DNA from 3 places in the Pseudarthrobacter sp. SORGH_AS 212 genome. Region 2 is predicted to be linked to each of the others. Evidence: riboswitches for the same ligand, from Rfam matches in the RefSeq annotation. Region 2 holds a riboswitch; each other region holds the start of a gene.
What was found. A riboswitch is a leader RNA that binds a small molecule or an ion and turns the genes downstream of it on or off. The one in region 2 is predicted to bind cyclic di-AMP.

Region 1 (3,858 bases), 3.0 Mb from region 2:
TCCAGCAGAGACGGAAGGCACGCCGCGGCCCTAGACTGTGCCCATGGCCGGCGCCAGCACACCAAGCACCACACCAGCCCGCCGGACCCCTGCCCCCGGACGGACAGCAAAACCGGCAACCCCGCGCTGCTTGCTGCCGTTGCTGACCGCAGCAGTGCTGGCAGGTTCGGCCTGCACACCACAGCAGCCCGCCCCGGCGGCGTCCCCCGCTTCCGCGGCGCCCGGACCGGTCACCATCGAGCTAAACCAGTCCCGCGACCAGTACGGGCAGCACGCCATCCTGCTCCAGCTCACCAACACCACGGACAGTCCCGTGGCTGTGGACGTGGCGCGCGTCAGTTCCCCGCTGTTCGACGGGGACATCGAGTGGACGCCACCGGCGGGCAGCCTGGAGCTTCCGCCGCACCAACCCAAGAGCGTGCCCGCACAGCTCCCACCTCCGGCCTGTGCCGAGCCGGCAACGGCATCGTCGCAGGCCAGCGCCACGGTTTCCGTCGCTACGGCCGGACGGCAACCGGCAGCACTGACCCTCCCGGCCCCGGATCCCTTCGGCGTGCTGCCGCGCAACAATTCCGAGCTCTGCCTGGCCGCGGACGCCGCGAAGGTGGCCGGGCTGGCCCTGGACCAGCACCTTGAGGTGGCGGCGGACGGCCGCACCGCCGTCGTCCGCCTCCGCATCAGCCCACGGCAGATGGCCCCCGCCGGGACGCCGTCCCTCACGCTGCACAGCGTGGGCGGCACGCCCCTGCTGGCGGAGGACGGGGTTGAGCCGTGGCCGCGGGACGTAACGGTCCGGCCTGGGGAACCCGAAACGGTCCTGGCCCTGCGGGTGCGTCCCGCCCGGTGCGATCCGCACGCCGTCGCGGAAGACAAAGTGGGAACCCTGCTGCCCCTCACCGTTACCGCCGGAGCGCGGGAAGGTGTCCTGAAAGTGGCAGCCGGCGGGCTGTTGCGTGCGCAACTTTATGACTTTGTTACGTTGGCATGCCACAACGGCTAGGACCCGCGCATCATCCGAGGTCACCGCGGCGTTCCGGAAGGCCCCGCGGAGGAGGCCTTCATCCGAGAGGACTGCCTCGCATGTTATCCAAATGTGACAATCCGGTGTACGCCGGGTTATGGTCATACACGTGTCCCTCCCAAACGGGACATTCCCCTCAGCTTGCCGAGCCCTGCCGCTGAACCGGGATTCAATCGCTTTCCAGCTGGCAGGGACGGGGGAACCAAGTTTCCGCGGCTTCACCGAAGCCTTGGGGTTAAGTCGATATCGCCTTCCGTCCCTGACGAAGTGCGCTACCGGCCGGGCATCTCCAGCCCGAACCCGACAGCTCACCCCGCAGGCATGGGAGAGGCGATCAACCGTGTCAAAAAATTTCACCACCGCCCGTCACCGCGCTACTCCGGCCGGCTCCATCGCGCTGCAGGGCCTGGCCGTGACGGCCAAGGCCCAGGCCCGGACCTTCGGACGCCCGGCACTGGCGGTAGCCGCAGCATCGGGCATTGCGTTCGGCGTCGGAGCTCCGGCACATGCAGGTGTGACCGGCCCGGACAGCACCGAAACCAATAATGTCCAGGCATACTCGGCACCTGCCGCACCCGTAGCGGCTGCACCCGCCGCGGCTGCCGGCAACGTCCACACGGTTGCTTCCGGCGACACCCTCGGCGCCATTGCGTCCGCTTACGGGGTTGGCCTCAACGACGTCCTGGCAGCCAACGGCCTCGACGTTTCCTCGATCATCTACCCGGGTGACCAGATTGCGATCCCCGGCGCCGGCTACGCAGCACCGGCCGCTCCGGCCGTTGCTCCGGCCGCGGCACCTGTCCAGACCGCAAGCGCCGCTCCCGCCAACACCGGCATGAACCTCGGTTACGCCTCTGCAACGCCTGCGGCCACCGGCTCGGGCACCGGCGCTGCCATCCTGGCCAACGCGTACGGCCAGGTGGGCGTCACCCAGGACTGCACCGCCATGGTGGAGAAGGCCCTGCGCGCCGTCGGCAAGTCGGTCGGTGACCTGGCTCCCGGCCAGTTCTACCAGTACGGCACCGTAGTGGGCGCACCCGCCCCGGGTGACCTCGTCATCTCGGCAGGCCACGTCGGCGTGTACGCCGGTGACGGCCAGATGGTCAGCGGCGGGGTCAACGGCAGCCAGACCCAGGTGCACTCCGTCAGCTGGGTTGGTGCAGCCTCGTACGTACGGGTCGCATAGCCTGCTGAGCACGTAGCTTTCAGCGCATAGAGCTGCAAAAGGGCGGTAGCCGGGAGACCCCGGCTACCGCCCTTTTTGCTGCCCTTCCTTGTTCAGGTGCCGCAGAAGGTCATGTACGTCCCGAAGTCCTCCGGGGCGCCCTCGGCGTACCGCTCCAGGCCGGGGCGTTCGCTGTACGGCGCCGCCACCGCTTCCAGCAGCCGGTGCAGTGGCTCCAGGTCCCCGACCGTAGCCGCGGCCAGCGCCTCTTCGACGAGGTGGTTCCGCGGAATGTACGCGGGATTGGTGCGGTCCATCAGCCCGGCGTCCGGCCCCAGCTCCTGCCAGCGTTCAGCCCAGGCATCGTACGCGGCCAGGTCCATGACCATGCCGCGGACAGGCCGGCTGTCACCCCGGGCGGCCTTGGCCAGGTTCCTGAAGAAGAGCGTGTAGTCCACGGGGCCGTCCTTGAGGATGCCGGTAACCCCGTCCACCAGGTCCGAGACCTCCTCGTCTGCTGCCGTCCCCGGCTTCCCCGCCGCAAGGCCCAGCTTGGTGGCCATGCCGCCGAACCACGCCGCACTGTACTGCCGCCGGAATCCACCCAGCGCCTCCACGGCCACCGGAACCGCCGCCTCCTGGTCTTCGTCAATTAGCGGCAGCATGGCTTCGGCCAGGCGGGCAAGGTTCCATTCGGCCATGACCGGCTGGTTGGCGTACGCATACCGGCCACCGACGTCGATGGAGCTGTACACGGCGGCCGGGTTGAACGCGTCGATGAAGGCACAGGGGCCATAATCGATCGTTTCCCCGGAGATGGTCATGTTGTCTGTATTCATCACACCGTGGACGAACCCCACCAGCATCCACTGCGCCACGAGCGAGGCCTGTGCCGCCACCACCGCCCCATAGAGGGCGAGGTATGGGTTGTCCGCCGCAGCAGCATCCGGATAGTGACGGCTGATGGCGTGGTCCGCCAGCCGGCGCAGGAGCTCCGGGTTTTCGGTGGCCCGCGCATACTGGAAACTGCCCACCCGAAGGTGGCTGCCGGCCACCCGGGCCAGCACGGCGCCGGGCAGCATGTCATCCCGGCGTACCTGCCGTCCGGTAGCTACGACGGCAAGGGAGCGGGTGGTAGGGATGCCGAGGGCGTGCATGGCCTCGCTGACCACGTATTCGCGCAGCATGGGCCCCACGACCGCACGGCCGTCACCGGCGCGCGCGAACGGCGTGCGGCCGGAGCCTTTCAGGTGCAGGTCCCTCAACCGTCCGCGGCCATCTTCCAGCTCACCCAGCAGCAGCGCACGGCCGTCACCGAGGAGGGGCGAGTAGCCGCCGAACTGGTGCCCGGCGTAGGCCTGGGCCACGGGTGTGGCACCTTCCGGCACGTGGTTGCCCAGCAGGAACCGCACTCCCTCTTCCGAGCCCAGGTACCCAGGGTCGAGCCCCAGTTCTCCGGCGAGCGGTTCGTTGAGCACCAGGAGTTTGGGGTCCGGAGCTTCCTCCGCCTCCCAGGGCACCGCCAGTTCGTTGAGTTCGCGGGCGAAGCGGCCACCCAGGGCAACAGTTGATTGTGCTGCAGCGGTCATGGTTTTAACCCTATCTCCGCGGCGGCCGTTACAGGCTCCCCGCGGCGGTTCGGAAGGCGGATGCGCTGGAGGTCGTCGGCGGC
Region 2 (3,858 bases):
CCCCCGCCCGGTCCAGGACATCCAGGCCCGTGGCGATGGCCGCTGCGGGGCCGGCGAACTCCGGCTCTTCACGGCACGTGAGCACTCCGGGAGGCAAAGGTCCGGGATCCGGGCCGACAATCACGGTGGCCCGGGCTCCCTCAGCCGCAGCCAGGGCCCGGCCAAGGAGGGTGGTGCCGCGAAACAGCAGCCCCTGTTTCGGGACGCCGCCCAGCCGCGAGGATCGGCCTCCCGCCAGGATGAGGGCATCAAAGGCCGGCACGTCGTCTTGCATGGTCCAAGCGTAGCCAGTGCCGGACGCCCTTCGGACAGTCCAGGCACTCGGCAGGTCAGGCGGTCAGGCGGTCAAGCCAGGCGGCCGGCGCAGGCAACACGTCAGGACCGGCCAGACAAACAGCGCACCTTACGCGGCCCGCTCCGGCAGGAGGAACGGGTCCCACGCCGGCGTGGGCTTTTCCAGTTCCTTGATCTGCCAGATGGTGCCGTGCGGCGGTGCCGGCTCGAATCGCAGCTTCCAGCCCATTTCAGCGGGCGTGTGGTCGCCCTTAACGTTGTTGCAGCGCAGGCAGGCTGCCACCAGGTTCTCCCAGGAGTCCGCCCCTCCCCGTGACTTGGGGTGCACATGGTCGATCGTGTGCGCCGCTTTTCCGCAGTAAGCGCACTTGTGCCCATCGCGTCTCAGGACGCCGCGCCGGCTGACGGCTGTGGCATGGTTGTATCTGGGCCGGATGTAGCGGTTGAGGAGAATCACGGAGGGGCGGCCCAGGATTTCCTGCGGACCCACCACGGGATCCTCGCCCTCGGCAACCACGCTTGCCTTGCCCGTGAGCACAAGCACCAGCGCCCGGCGGAAAGTAATAACCGCCAGCGGTTCATATCCAGCATTCAGAACGAGAGTGCGCATGCACGTACCTCTTCACGGCCGCACCCGTCAGGGGCTCGAGGGCCGGCTGCCCTCGGCATGTCCGGGCTATGGATCGACACCACAAGAGTAAACAAAGAAATGCAGGATCAGCTAATCACGGCACACCCTACCGTCAGGAACGGCCGCCGCGGCGCACCGCCCGTGAACGGCAAAGGACCCCGGCCGCGTGGGCAGGGGTCCTTTCACTCCGAGGGGCGGCCGTACCGGCCAGCCCTCGCGGGGGGATCAGTTGACGCGGATGAAGACCGGTCCGGAACCGACGTTGGCGCTGAAGACCACGGTCTGGTTGCCGTTGTAGCCGCCGTGCACAGCCTGGCCGTTGCCTGCGTAGACAGCGATATGGGCCATGCCGGCGCCGCCGTCGGCGTAGTAGATCAGGTCGCCGGGCTGGGCCTCGGCAGCGCTGACGGTGCGGCCAAGGGAAAGGTAACCGGCGGGCCAGTCGTGGAAGTTGATGCCCACGGCAGCCAGTGAGTTGGTGACGAGCATCGTGCAGTCCTGGTTGACGCCGAGCTGGGCGTAGGCTGCGGAAAGGATTGCTGCGCCCTTGCCGCTGGCAGACGCCTGGGGTGCAGACGCTGGCTGCGCCGTGACTGTAGCGGTGACCTTCGGCGCTGCAGCCGTCTGGGCGGTGGCGGCCTCGGCAGCCGGAGCCGGAGCGGCTTCCTGGACCTCGACCTCGGGCTCTGCCTCAACCACCGGAGCCGGGCTGGTGCTGACGGCCGGCTTCTCGAAGGAGATGTTGATGGTGGACGCCGCGGAGATCGGGGCTTCAACGGCTGATCCAACTTCAAAGGCGGATGCAGGAGCGGAGTCGCGCTGGATGTTGGTGTCAGCTGCGTTTGCGGCGATGCCGCTGGTCAGGACCAAGCCCGAGGCTGCGGCGATAACCGCTGCCTGGCGCCCAACGCCGCCGGCGTTGCCGCCGACAGCCTTGGCGATGATGGCGATTGAGTTGGTCTTGGTGACTTCGGCGCGATGCCGTGCGGTAGCACGAGTCGTCATCAGTTCTCTCTTTCGTTGTCCCCGGGCCTGTAGGCAACACGGGGGTTATGGACGCGCCGGCATCTTGGGGGTACGCCGGCACGTCCCGAACGGGGATGTGTGATTTAGCGAAAAGCGGGGGCAAAGAAAAAGTTCCTGGGGCCTGTGGCCCCGGGAACTAGTTCATGGTGTAGAACGAGGAGGTTCCGGTAGCGGCAACCGCGTGCAGGAGGGTGCCCTGGGACGGGTTGAGCGCGCTGACCATCATGCCGTTGCCGACGTAGATGCCAACGTGTGCGCCGCCGTTCTGCATGACGAGGTCGCCAGGCTGGGGAGTGGAGGTGGGCTTCATGGCGTTCCAGGCGTTGACGCGCGGGATGCTGATGCCGGCCTGGGCGTAGACCCACTGGGTGAATCCGGAGCAGTCCCAGCCGTTGGGGGTGGTGCCGCCCCACACGTACGGGTGGCCAATGCCGGTGTACGCGATAGCTGCGATGCCCGAAGTGGCAGCGGAGGAAACAGTCTCCGCGAGCTTCTCGGAAGCAGCTTCGGTTGAGTCAGCGGCTGCGGTGACGGCATTGCCGGCATCCCGTGCTGCTGAAGCTGTGGACTGGGTGCGTACCGGCTCCGGCTTCGGAGCGGCGGTGGTCTTGATGACCGGGCGCTCGAAGGAAACAGTGGCGGTAGGTGCCGCGGTGACGGCAAGGGCGGTCTGGGCCGAACCCGACTCGGTGGATGCCGAGACGCCCGCGGTGGTATCCGCGACGGCCGGCAGGCCCATACCCAGGACGAGGCCGGAAGCGGCTGCAACTACAGCAGCCTGGCGACCCACAGTCCCGGCATTGGCACTAACAGCCTTGGACACGGCGCCCAAAGGGTTGGTACGAACCGTTTGCGCACGGTGGCGCGCAGCATTATGGCGTGAAGACACGAAGGTAGCCTCTCCCAATGCCTGCGAGGTGAGCTGTCGGATTCGGATGGGAGTCACCCGGCCACACCGCTTCCAAGGAAGCTTTCGTGACTTAACCCCAAGGCCTTCGAAACAAGAAGGCCAAAATTGGTTCCCCCGCCCCTGCCAGACGATGAAATGCGAACGGACCTTGAGCGGTGGCAGAGTTAGGCAATCCACTCAAGAGCGTCAACTTCGGAAAAGTTGACGCGAGTTAGACGGTACAGCAGTTTTGTTTGAATGTCACATTCAGGTCACGGCGGGTTACAGCCATTCGAGAGTCCGCCATCATTTGGCTAGAGCCAGCCGGTGGGGTCAACGACCTCGCCGTTGACCTGGACTTCAAAATGGAGATGGCAGCCAGTGGAGGCGCCTGTGGTCCCGCTGAGGGCAATGACGTCACCACGGGAGACGGTTTGGCCCTCGGTGACGTTGAACGACGACAGGTGGTTGTAGGTGGTCTCCAGGCCGTTGCCGTGGTCCACCACCACCCTGTTGCCGCCGCCGTACTGGTGCCAGCCCACAAAGGTCACGGTTCCGGTGGCGGCAGCCATCACAGAGGTTCCGCACTGGGCAACATAGTCCTGCCCGCGGTGGAAATCGCCGGTGCCGCCGGTGATGGGGCTGACGCGGTAGCCGAACGGCGATGCCGTGGCCATGGTGGCCAGCGGAGCCCCGAGGCTACCGGCGGATGCAGCCCGGGAGACCGATCCTGCGGACTGGGCGCTGAGCAGCTGCTTGAGCTTGCCGTCAGGGTCCGCCTGGGTCACGACGGCGGAGCGGCTGAAGTCGATCTGGGCGCCAGCTTCCGCGGAAATCGCGGGCTGCGGCGTCACCGACGAGGCTGCAACAGCACCGGTTCCGCTGGCGTCAGTGGCCATGACGGGACTGGTGACGGGAACGGTCACGGTGAGCACCAGGCCGGTGGCGGCTAGCGCGATGCCGGCCTTCTGGCCGATGCCGCTGGCCGAGGCGAATTCCGTTATCTGGCGGAATGGAC
Region 3 (3,858 bases), 260 kb from region 2:
TGGCCTGGGTGGGGTTCGTCATCTTGGCCCACCGTATGTTCCACCTGATTCGACGCCGGGAACATGCCGGTCCGGCGCCTACGTTTGAGCATCCCGTGGTGCGTGACGCTGTGTCAGACGCCATGCACCACGACGGCGGGGCGCATGGCCGCGGAGCGGACCACGACGGCGGGACTCACCCAGGCGGAATGGACCACGACGGCGGGACTCACCCAGGCGGAATGGACCACGACGGCGGGACTCACCCAGGCGGAATGGACCACGACGGCGGGACCCACCACGCCGGCCGCGCACGGCACCCGGAGCGGGGAACGACGGACTCCGGCAGGGACAGCGCCGGATGATAGTTTTGAGCAATGCGCACTCTCGTTGTGGACCACCCGCTGGTCGCCCATAAGCTCACTGTCCTCCGGGATAAGAACACCCCTTCGCCCGTGTTCCGGCAGCTGACGGAGGAACTGGTGACGCTGCTGGCGTACGAGGCCACGCGCGAGGTCCGCACCGAACCGGTCACTATCGAGACTCCGGTCAGCACCACGGTGGGCACGGCCTTCACCAAGCCCACCCCTCTGGTGGTCCCCATCCTGCGCGCCGGCCTCGGCATGCTGGAGGGCATGACCAAGCTGGTCCCCACTGCAGAAGTGGGTTTCCTGGGCATGGCCCGGGACGAGGAAACCCTGGACATCATCACCTACGCCGAGCGCCTGCCTGAGGACCTTACCGGCCGGCAGGTCTTCGTTCTGGATCCCATGCTGGCCACCGGCGGAACCCTGCGCGAGGCCATCAAGTTCCTGTTCAAGCGCGGGGCGTCGGACGTCACGTGCATCTGCCTGCTGGCGGCCCCGGAGGGCTTGGCCAAGCTGGAGGAGGAACTGGGCGAGGCAAACGTGCACATCGTCCTTGCGTCGATTGACGAGAAGCTGAACGAAAAGTCCTACATCGTGCCCGGCCTTGGAGATGCGGGAGACCGGCTGTACGGCATCGCCGGCTGAGGTTCAAGCCTTCCGCGCACAAGTCCCCGGCCGTAGCCTGTGGCAATGGACTGGAAACTTGAACTCGTGTTTGTCCCCGTGTCCGATGTGGACCGCGCCAAGGATTTCTACGTTAATAAAGTGGGTTTCAACGCCGACTTCGACGAACGCCCGTCGGAATCCATCCGCTTCGTGCAGCTGACCCCGCCCGGTTCAGCGTGTTCCATCTGCATCGGGGAAGGCCTCACTGACGCTCCTCCGGGCACCGGCTCCAACCTGCAGCTGGTGGTCAGTGACATCCAAGCCGCCCATGACCACCTGAAGAACAATGGGGTGGAGGTCAGCGATGTGGACGTTCAGGACTGGGGGCACTTCGTGTACTTCGCGGACCCGGACGGCAACCGCTGGGCCGTCCAGTACATTCCGGGACGGTAACGGCACGTCCCAGCCCCAAACCGCTCGGTGGCCGTTAGGGCCAATCCCAAAAATTGCTACCTAACGCACGGGGTAATTGGTGCCTCGCGGCATGAAGCAGATACGACGACGGCCGCCGCTGAACCGGTAGGGTTCGGCGGCGGCCGGTCGAAAGGGCCTCAGCGTGTGAAGGTTTTTAGTACCAGTTGTTGCCCAGGTGGAAGTTCAGGGCGCCACACGGGGACTGGTAGCGCTCCTTGATGTAGTTCAGGCCCCAGTTGATCTGGGTGCGGTAGTTGGTCAGGTAGTCGGGGCCGGCGCTCGCCATTTTTTCGGCGGGGAGGGACTGCACGATGCCGTAAGCGCCGCTGCTGGCGTTGGTGGCGGTGGTGGTCCAGTCGGATTCCTTAGTCCACAGGGTGACCAGGCACTGCATCTGGTCCTGCGCCCATCCGTAGCTGGCCAGCTGGCCGGACGCGTAGGCCTGTGCGCCGGCAGGATCGTTGACGGCGACGACGGGAGCAGGCTCGGGAGCGGGAGCAGGCTCCGGTGCGGGAGCAGGTGCCGGTTCCGGTGCAGGAGCCGGGGCGGGCGCTGCGGCCGGGGCAGGTTCCGCAGCGGGTGCGGGCGCCGGTGCCGCCTCCTGGGGCTGCACCTTGAGTTCGGCGGGCGCCGACGCAGCCGGGTTAGACCGGATTTCGCTCTTCTCGATGCTCATCTGGGAATCGGTGGCAGCGGGGGACTCGGAGCCGGTAGCTGCCACGCCGGAAAAGCCGTCCGTGGCCTGGCCTGCGGCGCCTACGCCCACCAGCATGGCTGCGGAGACTGCGAGCACCGCGGCGCGCTTGCCGAAGGAAGACTTCTTGCGGGTTTCAGGCTGCGCGCTGTGGCTCGGGGCCGATTTTGGGCGCGGTTTTACCGTGAATTTAGACATGTTTGTTTCGCCTCTCACACCTGCGGAGTTAGCTGTCGGGTTCGGATGAGGGCATCCGGCCGCACGGCAAATACACGTGCTGGCTTAACCCCAAGGGCAGTACTGCGTTGCCCGGGACGTGGGTCCCCCGCCTCTGCCTCAGTTCAAGCGAAATCCGGGAAGTGGCAGAGCTTGGCGTCATCCGGATATGCGGCCCGAACGGGAACCGCACCCTATCGACGGTACAGGAGAGCGGCGCTTAAGTCACATTTAGGTAACAGACGTCACGACGACGGCGCGTCGCCTTGGCGAATTCAGGCCACGGCGGGCAGGCGAAGCGCAAACTCCGTCTTCCCCGGCCGTGATGTGACCGTTACCCGGCCTCCGTGGGCTTCCACGATGGATTGGACAATGGACAGGCCCAGCCCGCTGGTGCCCTCGGCAACGGCCGCGCCGGCCTGGTCGCCGCTGCCCTTGCGGGCCGCGTCTGCGCGGGCGAAGCGGGAAAAGACGTGGTCCACGAAGTCAGCCGGAATGCCTCCGCCGTCGTCCGTGACCGTCACGACGGCGGCGCCGTCGGGTGCCGTACCGACGCCGGCCACCACGGTGGTTCCGGCAGGGGTGTGTTTCCGGGCGTTGGACAGCAGGTTCATGAGTACCTGCCGCAGCTGCGCGCCGTCCCCGTTGACCAGCACCGGCTCCGCAGGAAGATCCAGCCGCCAGGTGTGGCTCGGGGCCATGACCTTCTCGTCGCTGACGCTTTCCACCACCAGCTGCGTCAGGTCCACCTCGGCCAGCTTGAGCGGCTGGCCCTCATCCAGCCGCGCCAGGAGCAGCAGGTCCTCCACCAGGGCCGTCATCCGCTCGGACTGGCTTTGGACCCGGGCCAGCGATTTCTGTCCGTCGGGAGTGAAGTCCTCCGTCATCCGCATCAGTTCGGTGTAGCCGCGGATGGCGGTCAGCGGGGTGCGGAGCTCGTGCGAGGCGTCCGCCACGAATTGGCGCACCTTGGTTTCGCTCTTCTGCCGGGCTTCCAGGGCGCTGGCTACGTTGTCCAGCATGAGGTTCAGTGCATGCCCCACACTGCCCACTTCGGTGCCCGGGTTGGAGTTCGACGGCGGCACCCGCACGGCGAGCGCCACCTCACCGGCGTCCAGGGGCAGCTCAGACACCCGGGTGGCAACCTCGGAAAGCTGTTCCAGGGGTTTCATGGTGCGGCGGATCAGTACCGTCCCCACGAGGCCGATCAGCAGCAGGCCGCCCAACGACACGAACACGAAGGTCCACACCAGGGACCTGAGGGTACTTTCCTTGGTAGCCAGGGGGAGTCCCGTGACCAGGACATCGCCGGAGTTTGTCTGGACCGCGATCAGCCGGTAATCACCGCTGGACATCGAACGGTCCACTGGCCGGGAGTTGGCATCGAGCGCGAGGAGCGTCTCCTTGTCCTCCGTGGACAAGGGTTGGCGGGTGGTGTCAGAGGCGAGGAAGCCGCCGGAACTCACCTGGCCGTTGCGGATGCTCGCGTTGACGGTGCCGATTCTTTGGCCCCGGGCGTCC

Region 1: linked by a shared signal. The riboswitch ahead of QE394_RS18665 (LysM peptidoglycan-binding domain-containing protein) and the one ahead of QE394_RS04570 (C40 family peptidase) in region 2 are both predicted to bind cyclic di-AMP.
Region 3: linked by a shared signal. The riboswitch ahead of QE394_RS05825 (hypothetical protein) and the one ahead of QE394_RS04570 (C40 family peptidase) in region 2 are both predicted to bind cyclic di-AMP.

What each region holds. Positions count from the first base shown of each region.
Region 1 covers NZ_JAUTAA010000001.1:4,063,979-4,067,836, reverse strand. Annotated here, with positions in the region: gene QE394_RS18670 (hypothetical protein) at 44-1,000, shown strand; cyclic di-AMP (ydaO/yuaA leader) riboswitch at 1,186-1,358, shown strand; gene QE394_RS18665 (LysM peptidoglycan-binding domain-containing protein) at 1,362-2,207, shown strand; gene QE394_RS18660 (protein adenylyltransferase SelO) at 2,300-3,775, opposite strand; gene QE394_RS18655 (ribonuclease Z) at 3,772-3,858, opposite strand, start outside.
Region 2 covers NZ_JAUTAA010000001.1:1,026,635-1,030,492, forward strand. Annotated here, with positions in the region: gene QE394_RS04555 (NTP transferase domain-containing protein) at 1-274, opposite strand, end outside; gene QE394_RS04560 (HNH endonuclease) at 404-904, opposite strand; gene QE394_RS04565 (NlpC/P60 family protein) at 1,151-1,930, opposite strand; gene QE394_RS04570 (C40 family peptidase) at 2,088-2,774, opposite strand; cyclic di-AMP (ydaO/yuaA leader) riboswitch at 2,845-3,042, opposite strand; gene QE394_RS04575 (M23 family metallopeptidase) at 3,155-3,858, opposite strand, start outside.
Region 3 covers NZ_JAUTAA010000001.1:1,284,495-1,288,352, reverse strand. Annotated here, with positions in the region: gene QE394_RS05840 (phosphatase PAP2 family protein) at 1-344, shown strand, start outside; gene upp (uracil phosphoribosyltransferase) at 357-992, shown strand; gene QE394_RS05830 (glyoxalase superfamily protein) at 1,038-1,406, shown strand; gene QE394_RS05825 (hypothetical protein) at 1,582-2,319, opposite strand; cyclic di-AMP (ydaO/yuaA leader) riboswitch at 2,322-2,479, opposite strand; gene QE394_RS05820 (HAMP domain-containing sensor histidine kinase) at 2,613-3,858, opposite strand, start outside.